DNA from 3 places in the Staphylococcus haemolyticus genome. Region 2 is predicted to be linked to each of the others. Evidence: predicted binding sites of a transcription regulator. Region 2 holds the regulator's gene; each other region holds the start of a gene.

Region 1 (4,577 bases), 380 kb from region 2:
CAGAATCAAACAATGATGCAGCTAATGATTTTGCTAATTCAGTTTTACCTACACCAGTTGGTCCTAAGAATAAGAAACTACCAATCGGTCTATTAGGATCTTTAATACCTGCACGTGCTCTTACAACAGCATCAGATACTAAATCTACTGCTTTATCTTGACCCACAACACGTTCGTGTAAGATATCACTTAGATTTAATAATTTTTCTCTTTCAGTTTCAACTAATTTTGATACTGGAATACCAGTCCATTGACTTACGATGTCTCCAATTTCTTCATCAGAAACAACTTCACGAATCATGCGTTCGCTGTCACCTTGTTCATCTTGATAAGCTTCTTCAAATTCTTTTAATTCTTTTTCTAATTGAGGTATTGTACCATATTGTAATTCTGCTGCTTTTTCTAAATTACCCTCGGTTTGTGCATCTTCTAGAGCTTGACGACTGCGATCTAATTCAGCACGTTTTTCTTGTACTTTCGCAATTATTTCTTTCTCTTGTTCAACACGAGATTGTAAAGACGCTTGTTTTTCTTTTTCATTTGAAAGTTCTTCTTGTAATTCTTCTAAACGATGTTTACTTGCGTTGTCAGATTCATTTTTCAAAGCACTTTCTTCAATTTCTAATTGCATAACTCGACGATTAACTTGGTCTAATTCAGTTGGATTTGAACCCATTTCTGTTCGAATAGTTGCACATGCTTGGTCAACTAAATCGATTGCTTTGTCAGGTAAAAATCTATCAGTAATATATCGATCTGATAATTCAGCTGCTGCAACTAAAGCACGGTCTTGAATACGTACACCATGATAAACTTCATAGCGTTCTTTTAATCCACGTAAAATTGAAATTGTATCTTCTACATCTGATTCACTTACGCCTACTTTTTGGAAACGACGTTCTAATGCAGAATCTTTCTCAATATATTCTCTATATTCATTTAAAGTAGTTGCACCAATACAATGCAATTCACCACGTGCTAACATCGGTTTCAACATGTTACCAGCGTCCATTGCACCATCTGTTTTTCCTGCACCAACCAACATATGAATTTCATCAATAAATAAAATAATGCGTCCATCTGACTCTTTTACTTCTTTAAGTACTGCTTTAAGTCGCTCTTCAAATTCACCTCTAAATTTTGCACCAGCAACCAATGCGCTTAAATCTAATTCAAAAATTGTTTTATCGAGTAATGATTCAGGCACATCTTTTCGTACAATTCGTTGCGCTAAACCTTCAACAATTGCAGTTTTACCTACACCAGGTTCCCCGATTAATACTGGATTGTTTTTTGTTTTACGACTTAAGATTCGAATTGTGTTACGAATTTCTTCATCCCTGCCAATAACAGGGTCCATTTTACCTTGACGTACTTCTTCTACTAAGTCACGACCATATTTTTCTAAAGCTTCATAATTTACTTCTGGATTTTGTGAAGTCACATGATTTCCCCCTCTTACTTTAGTTATTATTTCTTTCACTACTTCTTCTTTATTTCCAACAAATTGTTTAGTAGTATCATCAATATCCATCGCAGCACGAAGGACGTGTTCCATTGAAATATATTCATCTTCATATTCTTTCATATATGATTCAGCTTTATTTAATAATTCATTTGCTTTAGCTCCTATATACTGTCCATATTGAATATTATCTCCTTGTACAGAAGGATAATTTTTCAATTTATTTGTATACGCTTGATTTAATTCATCTGTATCTATATTTGCTCGTTCTAATATGCTTTTAAATAAACTATCAGTTTCTTCTAAAGTTCCTTTTAATATAGCTTCAATTTCAATATTTTGTAATTCGTTTTCTTTACTCAATTCAACCGCTTTTTGTAATGCACCTTGAATTGCATATGTCATTTGATTAATATCCAAATTTATTCACCCCTATATATTTGATAAGAGCAAGGTCAATTAGTTTGTTTTGACTTTGACTTTCTTTGACCTTAATTACATTATAGACCCTCTTAAATGATTACGCAACACTTACACTCAACTTTTAAAAATTTCTCAAACTGCCTGGTCAAGCTAGTTTGACGTAATTAGTGAGTTTCTTTTATTACTTGTTTTATCACACTTTTTTTGTTATAAACATCAAATATACGTTAAAACTGCAAATAAAATAAACCAGTTCAATGATTTAAAATCACTAAACTGGTCTAGAATGAATTATTTGTTTTTTGAATTTTTCTTTATAGTTTTGATTATTTCATCGGATAAAGCTTTTACACCACTATTTTCAAGATGCACACCATCTGGTGCAAAATATTCAGAATGTCCAGCAGATCGTTGGTACCAATCCACTAAAGTTACATTCTTATGCTTCTTAGCAGCATTAGCTAGTTGTTTATTCACATTATCCTGCCAATCTCGAGGAACACGTGTATTAACAAGGTAAATTTGTGCTTTACCAAACTTATTAATTAATTGATTTAATTCTTCCTCTGTAAAATCACCATTTGTACCTAGTTCTAAAACGACTTTATCTGATGGTTTATTATAATTTGAATAATTGCCTGCTATCGACAACGCTTCTTGTAGGTGACGCCCAACTTTACCATCAATAGTTGCTTTAGGTACTTGAGATTTAAATTCTTCACCAATATCTACCATCACTGAGTCTCCAATAAGTAATGGACTAATATTAGTATAAACTTGTTTTTTACTTTTACTATTACTACTCGAGCCATCGATTTTTATATTTTCCCCAGGCATCATTCTTACTAAATATTTATCTTGATCATTCGTGTTGAATGAATTTGCTTTGTTATCAATTTCATCTTTTCCAAAACGATCAAAGACACCTAAGAATAACAATACTATCGGTATCACAGCAATAATTGACACTATTGTTCTAATAAATTTAGGTCGCTTTAAATAATTGAATGAAAATGCCTTTAAACCTTCTCGTCTAAATGGTGTTTCAATATAACGATATGATAACTCAGCAAATAAAACTGTAAGTATGATATCAACAAAGTACACATAAATAGGAAGTTGCCCATCAACAAAATGAATGTGTATAAAACTTATGACAGGAAAATGCCATAAATATAAACTATAAGAGCGTTTACCTATATAAACAAATATACGATGACCTAATACCTTTGCTAAGATACTAGAAGGGTGTACGACACTAGCAATAATAAATAATGTCATACCTGATATGAGATAAAATCCACCATTATAAATCCATGCACTAGTATCTTTCACTGTAAAGAATAAGTAGATAAGTATTATTAGCCCTAAGATGCCTATACCATCAATAGAACGTTGCAATACTTTTGGTGGATTGGCTTTTAATTTAAATGGTGGCCATACAAATGCTAATATCACACCCAATAATAACGTTTGCAAGCGAGTATCTGTCCCAAAATAAACTCTCGAATACCCAACATTGGGTTGTGAAATAATGACCATCGCTAATAAAGAAACTAAAGAAATAATCCATAATATCAAAGTAACATTGCGATATTTTTTAATCGTTAAGAGTAAAATGACCAACACAAATGGGAAGAACAAATAGAACTGTTCTTCTATTGCAAGTGACCACAAGTGTTTTAATGGCATAAATGAAAATTGTTCGAAGTAGTTAACATCTTTGGCAATATACCACCAATTCGACACATAGAATAATGCAGCGATAATATCATGTTTTACTCGAACGATTTGTTGTGGTTCAAATATTAATGTAGCAATCCCAACAACGATTAATAGCGCAACAACTGCTGGAAGTAACCTTTTAACTCGTCGAATCCAGAATTGTTTAAGGCTAATAATACCTCGCTCTTCGTATTCCTTTAAAAGTAAACTTGTGATTAAATATCCAGAAATAACGAAGAAGGTATCTACTCCTATGAAACCACCTGTAAGCCATTTCCTGTTTAAATGGTAAATGATAATACCTAAGACAGCAATTGCTCTTAGTCCATCTAAACCAGGCATGTAACGCATTTTAGTCTTACGTTGTTTCCCTTTTTCAAAATCTTGTTTCATTGTTCACATTCTTTCCCTATCAAATAATAAATTTTAATAAATTCATTAATTACTAAAGCACTGAAAATCAGGATAAAACGAAAGCCGATGATCAACAACATGAAAAAATATGATTTAAGTTAATATTCTTTTATATTTTAATGTATATGATTGAATCGAGTTTTATACTTAGATGTCTGAGCTTGAACTATAATAATATTTTATAAAATTTGACGCATTTATTATTATTTTTCATAAATGCAAGTACAATTTAAATTATTTTATATTGTAATTCTTATGTATTGTAGTATAACGCTTAAACAAATTCAATTTATATTACAATTATGTCATTTATTAACTTAACTTTGTCACTAAAAGCATTGAAAATGAACATTTAAATAGTTTCTATTATAAATAAAAAAACAATAGTACATCCTAGTTGTGTACTATTGTTCAAAAGCGATCAATTAGCTAACGCCTAATGCAATTTTAGCGTATCTTGACATCATATCTTTGTTCCAAGGTGGGTTCCAAACAATATTAACCTCTGTGTCTTGTATTTCTGGAATCTCAGCTAATACTGTTTTAATTT
Region 2 (4,577 bases):
CTAATACTTTAGCAGCAATACCTTCTGGTTCTTTCATTAAACCTAATAACAAATGTTCTGTACCTATATTAGAATGATTTAAACGTATTGCTTCTTCTTGTGCGTGTGCTAGGACACGTTGTGCACGTTCAGTTAATCTACCAAATAGCATATATTTTTGTACCTCCTATTGAGTATATTCTCTTAATATATTTGCTCTCTTTTCATTTACAGAGATTGTTTCATCTTCATCGTTATAGATAAACGCTGATTGAATACTTACCATTAATTCATTAAATTTAAAATCACTCAATGTTAAATACCCTAAATCGATACCTAATTTCACTTCACTTAAACGATAAGAAGCTTCTTCCATTGAAATGATCCGACTATTTTGTAAAATACCCAATGACCGATAAATACGGTCTAGCGTTTCTAATTCATTGTATTGAGTCAAACGTTCACGAATTTGCATTTCTTCATTTATGATTTGTTGAACAACTTCAGTTAAATTATCTATGATTTCATCTTCAGTCTTACCAAGTGTTAATTGATTTGAGATTTGATAAATATGGCCATAGACTTGCGAGCCTTCTCCATATATACCTCGAATTGTAAAACCGAAACGATTAATTGTCTGTGCAATACGATTCATACGTTTCATAATGGATAATCCTGGCAAGTGTAACATCACACTTGCTCGCATACCTGTACCAATATTTGTTGGACACGTAGTTAAATATCCTAAATGTTCATCATAACTAATGTCTAGTGATTGATCTAACGTATCATCAATCTCACTAGCTATGTTATATAAGTCTTGTAAAGATAAATCGGTGCCCATTGCTTGTATGCGTATATGATCTTCTTCATTAATCATAATGCTTATTGATTCATCTTTATTCAATAACACTGCTGATGCGGGTTGTTTAATCAGTTCAGGACTAATTAAATGTTTTGCAACAAGTTTCATTTTGTTTTGTTGATCCATTGTATCCAAACGCATTAAATCTAAATCAGGCAATACATCTTGTACTTCATTTATAACTCTGAAGCCATCTTGTTCTGATGGAAACATGAGTGGGTGAACGTGATTTTCTAAGTTTCTAGCCAATCGAATTCTTGATGACATAACAATTGGAGATTCTTCAGTTTCCTTCATCCATTCACTGATATGAGCATTCATATCACTCATTGCGCTCCACCCCGCTCTCGTCTTTCAATGCTTTTATTTCGTCTCTAACGATAGCAGCCTCTTCAAAGTTTTGTTCATCTATTAGTACATTGAGATATTTTGTTTTTTCCTCAATTTGTTTCTTGATGGCAAGTTTCTTATGAGAAGAACGAGGCGTTTTACCTACGTGTTCAAATTGTCCACCTTGTACGCGTCTTACTATATCTACGATGTCATCTTTGAAAGTGGCATAACAATTTGCACACCCGAATTTCCCTACATGCGCAATATCTTTTAATGTCATCTTACACGTTGGACATCGCTTCTCTTCTTGAAAAGCTACTTCATGGAAATTAATACCATGTTTCGTTGCCAAATGTTGCAATATTTGTTTGACGACAAATGCTTCTTCAATATCGTCTTGAAACTGAGAATGTGGGGATGGCGTTTCATTTTGTTGCCAAGGGTTTTCACCTTGAGCACATATAGAACATACCCATTTCTCAGAAGTGCCTTCTTTACTTTTTACTGTAAGTTTAACCTCTGCTTCATTTAAATGACAGTTTTCGCAAAGCACACATAGACACCTCGCTTTTCTATTAATAAAAATTAATGATTGGTAACAAACGTTTTAAAATATTCGCTCTAATAATATCTCGAGCAACAACATCCATTTTCAAAGTCTCACGATCAACTATAACTTGAATCATTCTTGCTTCTCTTTCACTAATGAGACCTTTATCTAGCAAACCATCTAAAATATAGTAAGCTTGTTGCTGGGAAATGGATGGCCCAATGATTTGCAACAGATGATTAATATACCCCGTTGCATCTTTATTTTCAATTTTGGTGATTCGGATATAACCTCCACCACCTCGTTTACTTTCTATTTCATAACCATGTTCGTTTGTGAATCTAGTTTTAATGACATAATTTAATTGAGAAGGTACACAGTCGAACCGTTGAGCAATATTTGCTCGTTGAATTTCTACCACGTCTTCATTACTTTCTTCGAATAACTTTTTAATGTATTGTTCTATGATGTCAGACATGTTGTGCATGATTTACCACCTCTTTTGACCTTCTTTGACTATATTATATGAGCATCTTTGACCTTTTTCAACCAATTTGTTTTTTAATTTTCTAAAATTATTGATGTTACATGTAAGAATTTATTGTATTATATTAGTTAAGTAAATTTAAAGGAGTAGAATTATGCATATTCTTATTGGGATTATAGGGATAATTTTCTTTTTGGCACTTGCATTTTTGTTTAGCTCTGACAGAAAAAATATCCGCTGTCAGTATGTTGGTATTTTATTAGTTATCCAACTTGTGTTCGCGTTTATTTTATTGAAAACGACAGCAGGTATTACAGTTATTGGGGGCATTTCGGAAGGATTTAACTACTTATTACAAAAAGCTGCAGAAGGGGTTAACTTCGTGTTTGGCGGATTTAAGTTTGTAGATCCTAAAAACCCACCATTCTTCTTCAGTGTGTTACTACCAATTGTATTTATTTCAGCATTAATTGGTATCTTACAATATACTCGAATCTTACCATGGATTATTAATGTTTTAGGATTCTTAATTTCTAAAATTAATGGTATGGGACGTTTAGAATCATACAATGCAGTTGCTGCTGCAATCTTAGGTCAATCTGAAGTATTCATTTCATTGAAACAACAGTTACCTTACATACCTAAACAACGTTTGTACACATTAACAGCTTCAGCAATGTCTACAGTATCAGCGTCAATTATTGGTGCATACTTCACATTGATTGAACCTAAATATGTTGTTACAGCTGTTGTATTAAACTTATTTGGTGGTTTCATTATTGCTTCAATCATTAACCCTTATAAAGTTAATGAAGAAGACGATAAACTATTAGTAGACGAAAGCGAAACTAAAAAACAGTCATTCTTCGAAATGTTAGGAGAATACATTTTAGATGGTTTCAAAGTTGCAGTAATCGTAGGCGCAATGTTAATTGGTTATATTGCAATCATCGCATTATTAAACGGTTTAGTAAGTGGTGCATTTAGCTTATTATCAGGCGGCGCAATTAAATGGGACTTCCAAACATTAATCGGATTTGTCTTTGCACCATTAGCATTCTTAGCTGGTGTACCTTGGGAAGACGCTGTTAAATCAGGTTCCGTTATGGCAACTAAATTATTATCTAATGAATTCGTTGCAATGCAATCATTAGGTAACTTAAAAGATATATCTGAACATGCGAAAGGTGTAACGTCTGTATTCTTAGTATCATTCGCAAACTTCAGTTCAATCGGTATTATCTCAGGTGCCATTAAATCACTTAACTCTGAAAAAGGTGATGTCGTAGCGCGCTTTGGACTTAAGTTATTATTTGGTGCAACATTAGTATCATTCATTTCAGCTGCAATTGCTGGTTTCTTTATCTAATATCGAAATTAAATAACCTAGAACTTCCAATTTATAAAGAAGTTCTAGGTTATTTTTTGCAAATTGAAGACTTTTAAAACGTCCCCAAACTTGCCATTATTCATTTATTTAACCATATGATCAATAAAGTATTGCGTTACTCTGTAGTCATCTGTTAATTCCGGATGGAATGATACGCCCAAATACTTGCCTTGCTTTACTGCTACAATCTTATCGCCAACTGTGCTTAATATTTCTACGCCCTCTTCAACATTAGCGATATGAGGTGCTCTAATAAATACACCTTCAATGTCTTCAGCAATACCTTTAATATCTAACTCTGCTTCAAAACTGTCTACTTGTCTTCCAAATGAATTACGTTCAACAGTTATGTCTAATTTCTTCAAATAGCCAGTTTCACCTTCGACATCTTTCGCTAGTACGATAAGACCTGCACATGTGCCAAACATTGGTAAATCAGATTGTTGTAACTTTTCTTTAAATCCATATAAATCCATTAATCTTCGCAATGTAGTAGATTCGCCACCTGGAAGAATTAACCCATCTATCTCATCTAATTGTTCAACCTTTTTAACTGCAATACCTTCGTGACCACTAAGTTCAATATGACGGATGTGTTCACGTACGGCACCTTGCAATGCTAATACACCAATTTTCATATATTACCAACCACGCTCTTGCATACGTTCTTCTAATGAGATTTGATTAATATCTAAACCTTTCATTGCTGTGCCTAATTCTGAAGCTAATTTGCCAATAAGCTCATAATCTTGGTAATGCGTTGTAGCTTGAACAATTGCTTTAGCAAATTTCTCAGGATCTTCAGATTTGAAAATACCTGAACCAACAAATACACCATCAGCACCTAATTCCATCATTAAAGCAGCATCTTGAGGTGTAGCAACGCCACCAGCTGCAAAGTTAACTACTGGTAAACGTCCGTGATCTTTGATTTGTTTTAAAACTTCATAAGGCGCACCAAGTTCTTTAGCAT
Region 3 (4,577 bases), 270 kb from region 2:
TGCCACTCATTTTTTTCTTTTCCGGTTCACCAAAGTCATCTCTATTTCTATTGTTCTTAGACATAAGTTACCTCACTTTAATATATTAAAATTGTCTAGTCCCCTAAATGTAGCATATAATTTTACAGTAATTCGCGCGGAAATGAAATAAAAAGGTTTAAGACATTAATTATAATGATGCATAATCACTTATATATGATAACATCATAAGTAATTACAAACATCAATTATGCAAATTTAATTTTATTATAATGTGAAAGTGTGAGACATAATGAAAAAATTTGTTTCTGAAGATATATTTGAAGATGAAAATGTCCCTAAACATAATCTAAAATCTATGATGTTGAATAATGATGATTATGATGACAGTCATACATCTCAGTTTGACCTTATATTTTTATTAGTCATTTTCATTCCTCTAATCATATTATTCTTAATCTTTATTCATTAGTACTATAATAGATATACAAAGAGCCCACACGATTCTCGCATGGGCTTCTACTAAAGGGAGTCAAAATTGACCTTCGTTTATTTTGTGTAGTCTATGGGGTATACTCAGTTTACTCAAAGATATTGAAATCTACTATAGCGAAGGTACAAATTAATTATAACTTAACTTTAGATAATTTAAATCCTGTTTACAGCTTAGTAAATGACATATTATTGACTAATCATTGTACATTTTTTGAACAACAAAAGTTCAATGATGATAATAGAAAGGCTATCTTAATACTATAAATTAATAGAGGTGTAAATATGAAGCAATTCTTAATAACTGGCGGAACTGGAATGGTAGGAAGTCAATTAGTAAATGAATTAAAGAATCGCGATGTACATATTACAATACTAACTCGTAGTGATAAGCAAAGTGATGATCCAAAGATTTCTTATGTTAATTGGTCAAAAGACGGTTGGATGTCCCTAGTTCCAGATATAGATGTTGTTATTAATTTGGCTGGTGCAACTTTAAATAAACGCTGGACACCATCATATAAACAATTGATTATGACTAGTCGTATTCAGTCAACTCAAGCACTTGTCGATTTATTTAGCGACCGAGAACATAAACCTGAAGTGCTCTTTAATGCTAGTGCGATGGGTTATTATCCACCTAGTTTATATCATACTTATACAGAAAAATATCAAACACATCCGTTTGATTTTCTATCTGATGTGGTTTATCAGTGGGAACGTTTTGCTAAACGCTTTGAGTCATTTGGTACGCGAGTAATACTTGGCAGATTTAGCATGATTTTATCTGATGATGGAGGCGCCTTACAGACGATGAAGCTTCCTTATAAATTCTTCGTAGGTGGTAAATTAGGATCTGGATTCCAATGGTATTCATGGATTCACATTAATGACTTAGTACGCGCAATTCTATTCACAATCGATAATCCTAAAGCAAAAGGTCCATTCAATATGGCTGCACCAATTGCTGAACGCCAAAATTTATTTGGGTACACACTTGCGCGTGTCATGCATCGCCCTCACGAAACGTGGGTGCCATCATTCCTAATGCGATTAGCACTTGGTGAAATGTCTACGGTTGTTTTAGATACGCAAAAGGTATTACCAAATAAACTGGATGCGCTCGGTTTTACATTTAACTATCCTAATCTAAAAATTGCTTTCGAAGATTTAATAGATGCATAATAATTTAATTGGAGTTTTAAAAATGAATGACGAGAAATTAACTTATATTCTACTTATCATCGCAAGTCTATTTCTTATACTCAATGGTGTTTTCGCTTTCGAACATAATTTAATAATTATTTTAATGTCCATATCTTTCATTTTAATTGGCATTATTTTATTTATTATATCTATTCGACTGTTCCTAAAACATTCTTCAAACAATTAAAATAGTCATAAAAAAACGGGGAGTGTTAGTTTAAACACCCCCCATTTCTATGCCATGGTTAAATTTGATTATTTTTCTTCTGGTTGCATAACATTATCTATTAAACCATATTCTTTAGCTTCGTCAGCAGTTAAGAAGTTATCACGATCAGTATCTTTTTGAATTTTTTCAATACTTTGACCTGTACGTTCAGCTAAAATTTTGTTTAATTTTTCACGTGTTTTTAAAATGTGGTTAGCAGCAATTTCGATTTCAGTTGCTTGTCCTTGTGCACCACCTAATGGTTGGTGAATCATAACTTCAGCGTTTGGTAATGCAAAGCGTTTACCTTTTGCGCCAGCTGCTAATAGGAATGAACCCATTGATGCAGCCATACCGATACAAATTGTTTGTACATCTGGTTTAATATGTTGGATTGTATCATAAATTGCAAATCCAGCAGTGACACTACCACCTGGAGAATTAATATATAGATAGATGTCTTTCTCAGAGTCTTGAGCTTGTAAGAATAATAATTGTGATACAATTGAATTTGCTACATTATCATCAATTGCAGAACCTAACATAATAATACGGTCTTTCAATAAACGTGAATAAATATCGTATGCGCGTTCACCGCGATTTGTTGTTTCAATTACTGTAGGAATTAAATTCATTTATATTTCCTCCTTGTGATTAACTGTTAATTAGTATTTTACATCAAAAGTCAAAAATGGTCAAAATTTAAACTCATCTAGCACTAAGAAAAGTTGACCATATTTTAATAGATTTTGTACACTATAAACATACATTCAGATTGTACTTTTAAAATAACAATTAGTACAGAAATTTGTCTTTATCATTTAATATCTCCTCGTAGTGTAACGGATAGCACGTAAGATTCCGGTTCTTAAGATAGAGGTTCGACTCCTCTCGAGGAGGCTAATAGCTTTAATTATGCACATTTTAATTTCAAGAATGGAAGTGTGACAGAATTCTTTTTAAATTCGTCGTCCCTCTCTCAACTTGCTTTGCTTGTAGAATTTCTTAGTGAAATCCTCTTTGTTGGGGCCCCGCCCGCAAGGATTACTAGAACTGAGAAAAGCTTGATTTAAGCGGCTTCTGAGTTCAGACAGCTACTGCGAATTTGCAAAATAGTATCATCATATTATTTATGTCCCAGGCTCGTTCTTTTTTATTTGTCTTTTAATTAAAAACCAAAGAAAACTAAATTTCAGGGACTTTTCAGGGATCCAAGTCCCTAGTTCTAAAAAAAGAACTCGCCAATCCATGACGAGTTTATACTTATAATTCTATTTTTTCACCACTTCGAATTTTGTCTGCAAGTTCATTTAACTTTCTTAAACGGTGGTTGACTCCAGATTTAGATATCGGACCAGTCGATATCATTTCTCCTAGTTCTTTTAAAGAGATTTCTTGATGCTCAACTCGAAGTTTGGCAATCTCTCTTAAGCGATCAGGCAAATTATCTAATCCGATTTCCTGATTAATTAACTGAATACTTTCTACTTGTTTCATAGCGGCACTTACAGTCTTATTAAGGTTTGCAGTTTCACAATTTACTAAACGATTCACTGAATTTCTCATATCCCTAACAATTCGCACATCTTCAAACTTCAATAATGCTTGGTATCCACCTATTAAACTTAGAAAATCAGAAATTTTTTCAGCTTCTTTTAAGTAAGCAATACTACCCTTTTTTCGTTCTAAATGTTTAGCATTTAATCCATAACTATTCATTAATTTAGTTAAACCTTCAGAATGATTCTCATATTGAGAAAATATTTCTAAATGGTAGGATGATGTCTCTGGATTATTTACAGATCCTCCAGCTAAAAATGCGCCTCTTAAATAACTTCTACGCATTTCATCATCTTTAATCATGCTAGCATCAATATCGTGAACAAAAGTACCATTCTTTAATATACCAAGTTCATCTAGAATTTCTTTAGCTCGCACTTTTGTACGACAAATATAAATATTATTTTTCTTTAATTTCATTTTTTTACGAACTAGAATTTCCACTTCTACATTAAATATGCGTTTAATTAATGAATAAATTCTTCTAGCGGTCGTAGCATTCTCTGTTTGAACATTAATTACGAATTGTTGATTAGATAGGCTAAGTGCACCGTTCATACGAATTAATGCGCTAAGCTCTGCTTTGGCATTGCTTTCATCAACATCAATGCGTGTTAATTCATTCTTCATATCTGATGCAAAACTCATCACATTTCCCCCTCTAATCAATTATATATATACATGTAACTAACATCCTATATAGTTGCACTATATTACGCGAATACATTAATAAACATACGCCCTATATCATACCATAGTTATACAGATGATTAGAAGTGTTATTTTTTAGGTCTAAATTGAATCGTACTTGTCATTTCAAGTGCTAAATCATAGATCAATCTTGCTAAAACTTTAGTATTGTGACGTACTAAATGATCATCTAATATTTCGACTAAATTAGATGACGTAATCATTCTAATATTATGATCTGTAATTTTATGTTCATCCATAACAACCGGTTTAGCATTACGCTCTCTATAACGTTCTAACACTTTATCATCGTATTTATCATTACTACAGATGACATAATCAATAAAATCACTTCCAGCATGTTTATGTATCGCTTGAATATGGTCCATAACATCGTAATCTGATGTTTCTCCCGGTTGAGTCATAACATTAGATATGTATA

The links. The regulator CtsR, encoded in region 2, represses protease genes until heat stress. The targets are predictions, from matches to a motif close to ATGGTCAATAAAGGTCAAACA.
Positions count from the first base shown of each region.
Region 1: a site for CtsR is predicted at 1,938-1,958, ahead of clpB (ATP-dependent chaperone ClpB). Genes of this name have one in related genera too.
Region 3: a site for CtsR is predicted at 2,567-2,587, ahead of clpP (ATP-dependent Clp endopeptidase proteolytic subunit ClpP). Genes of this name have one in related genera too.

Region 1 is NZ_CP035291.1:1,923,397-1,927,973, forward strand. It holds gene clpB (ATP-dependent chaperone ClpB) at 1-1,885, opposite strand, end outside; gene EQ029_RS09275 (acyltransferase family protein) at 2,180-4,006, opposite strand; gene EQ029_RS09280 (metal-sulfur cluster assembly factor) at 4,453-4,577, opposite strand, start outside.
Region 2 is NZ_CP035291.1:2,300,951-2,305,527, forward strand. It holds gene EQ029_RS11095 (ATP-dependent Clp protease ATP-binding subunit) at 1-151, opposite strand, end outside; gene EQ029_RS11100 (protein arginine kinase) at 167-1,174, opposite strand; gene EQ029_RS11105 (UvrB/UvrC motif-containing protein) at 1,167-1,730, opposite strand; gene EQ029_RS11110 (CtsR family transcriptional regulator) at 1,753-2,214, opposite strand; gene EQ029_RS11115 (NupC/NupG family nucleoside CNT transporter) at 2,369-3,583, shown strand; gene pdxT (pyridoxal 5'-phosphate synthase glutaminase subunit PdxT) at 3,688-4,242, opposite strand; gene pdxS (pyridoxal 5'-phosphate synthase lyase subunit PdxS) at 4,246-4,577, opposite strand, start outside.
Region 3 is NZ_CP035291.1:2,027,138-2,031,714, forward strand. It holds gene EQ029_RS09790 (DUF4887 domain-containing protein) at 1-64, opposite strand, end outside; gene EQ029_RS09795 (hypothetical protein) at 272-451, shown strand; gene EQ029_RS09800 (TIGR01777 family oxidoreductase) at 757-1,656, shown strand; gene EQ029_RS09805 (hypothetical protein) at 1,679-1,864, shown strand; gene clpP (ATP-dependent Clp endopeptidase proteolytic subunit ClpP) at 1,933-2,520, opposite strand; gene whiA (DNA-binding protein WhiA) at 3,149-4,093, opposite strand; gene EQ029_RS09825 (gluconeogenesis factor YvcK family protein) at 4,225-4,577, opposite strand, start outside.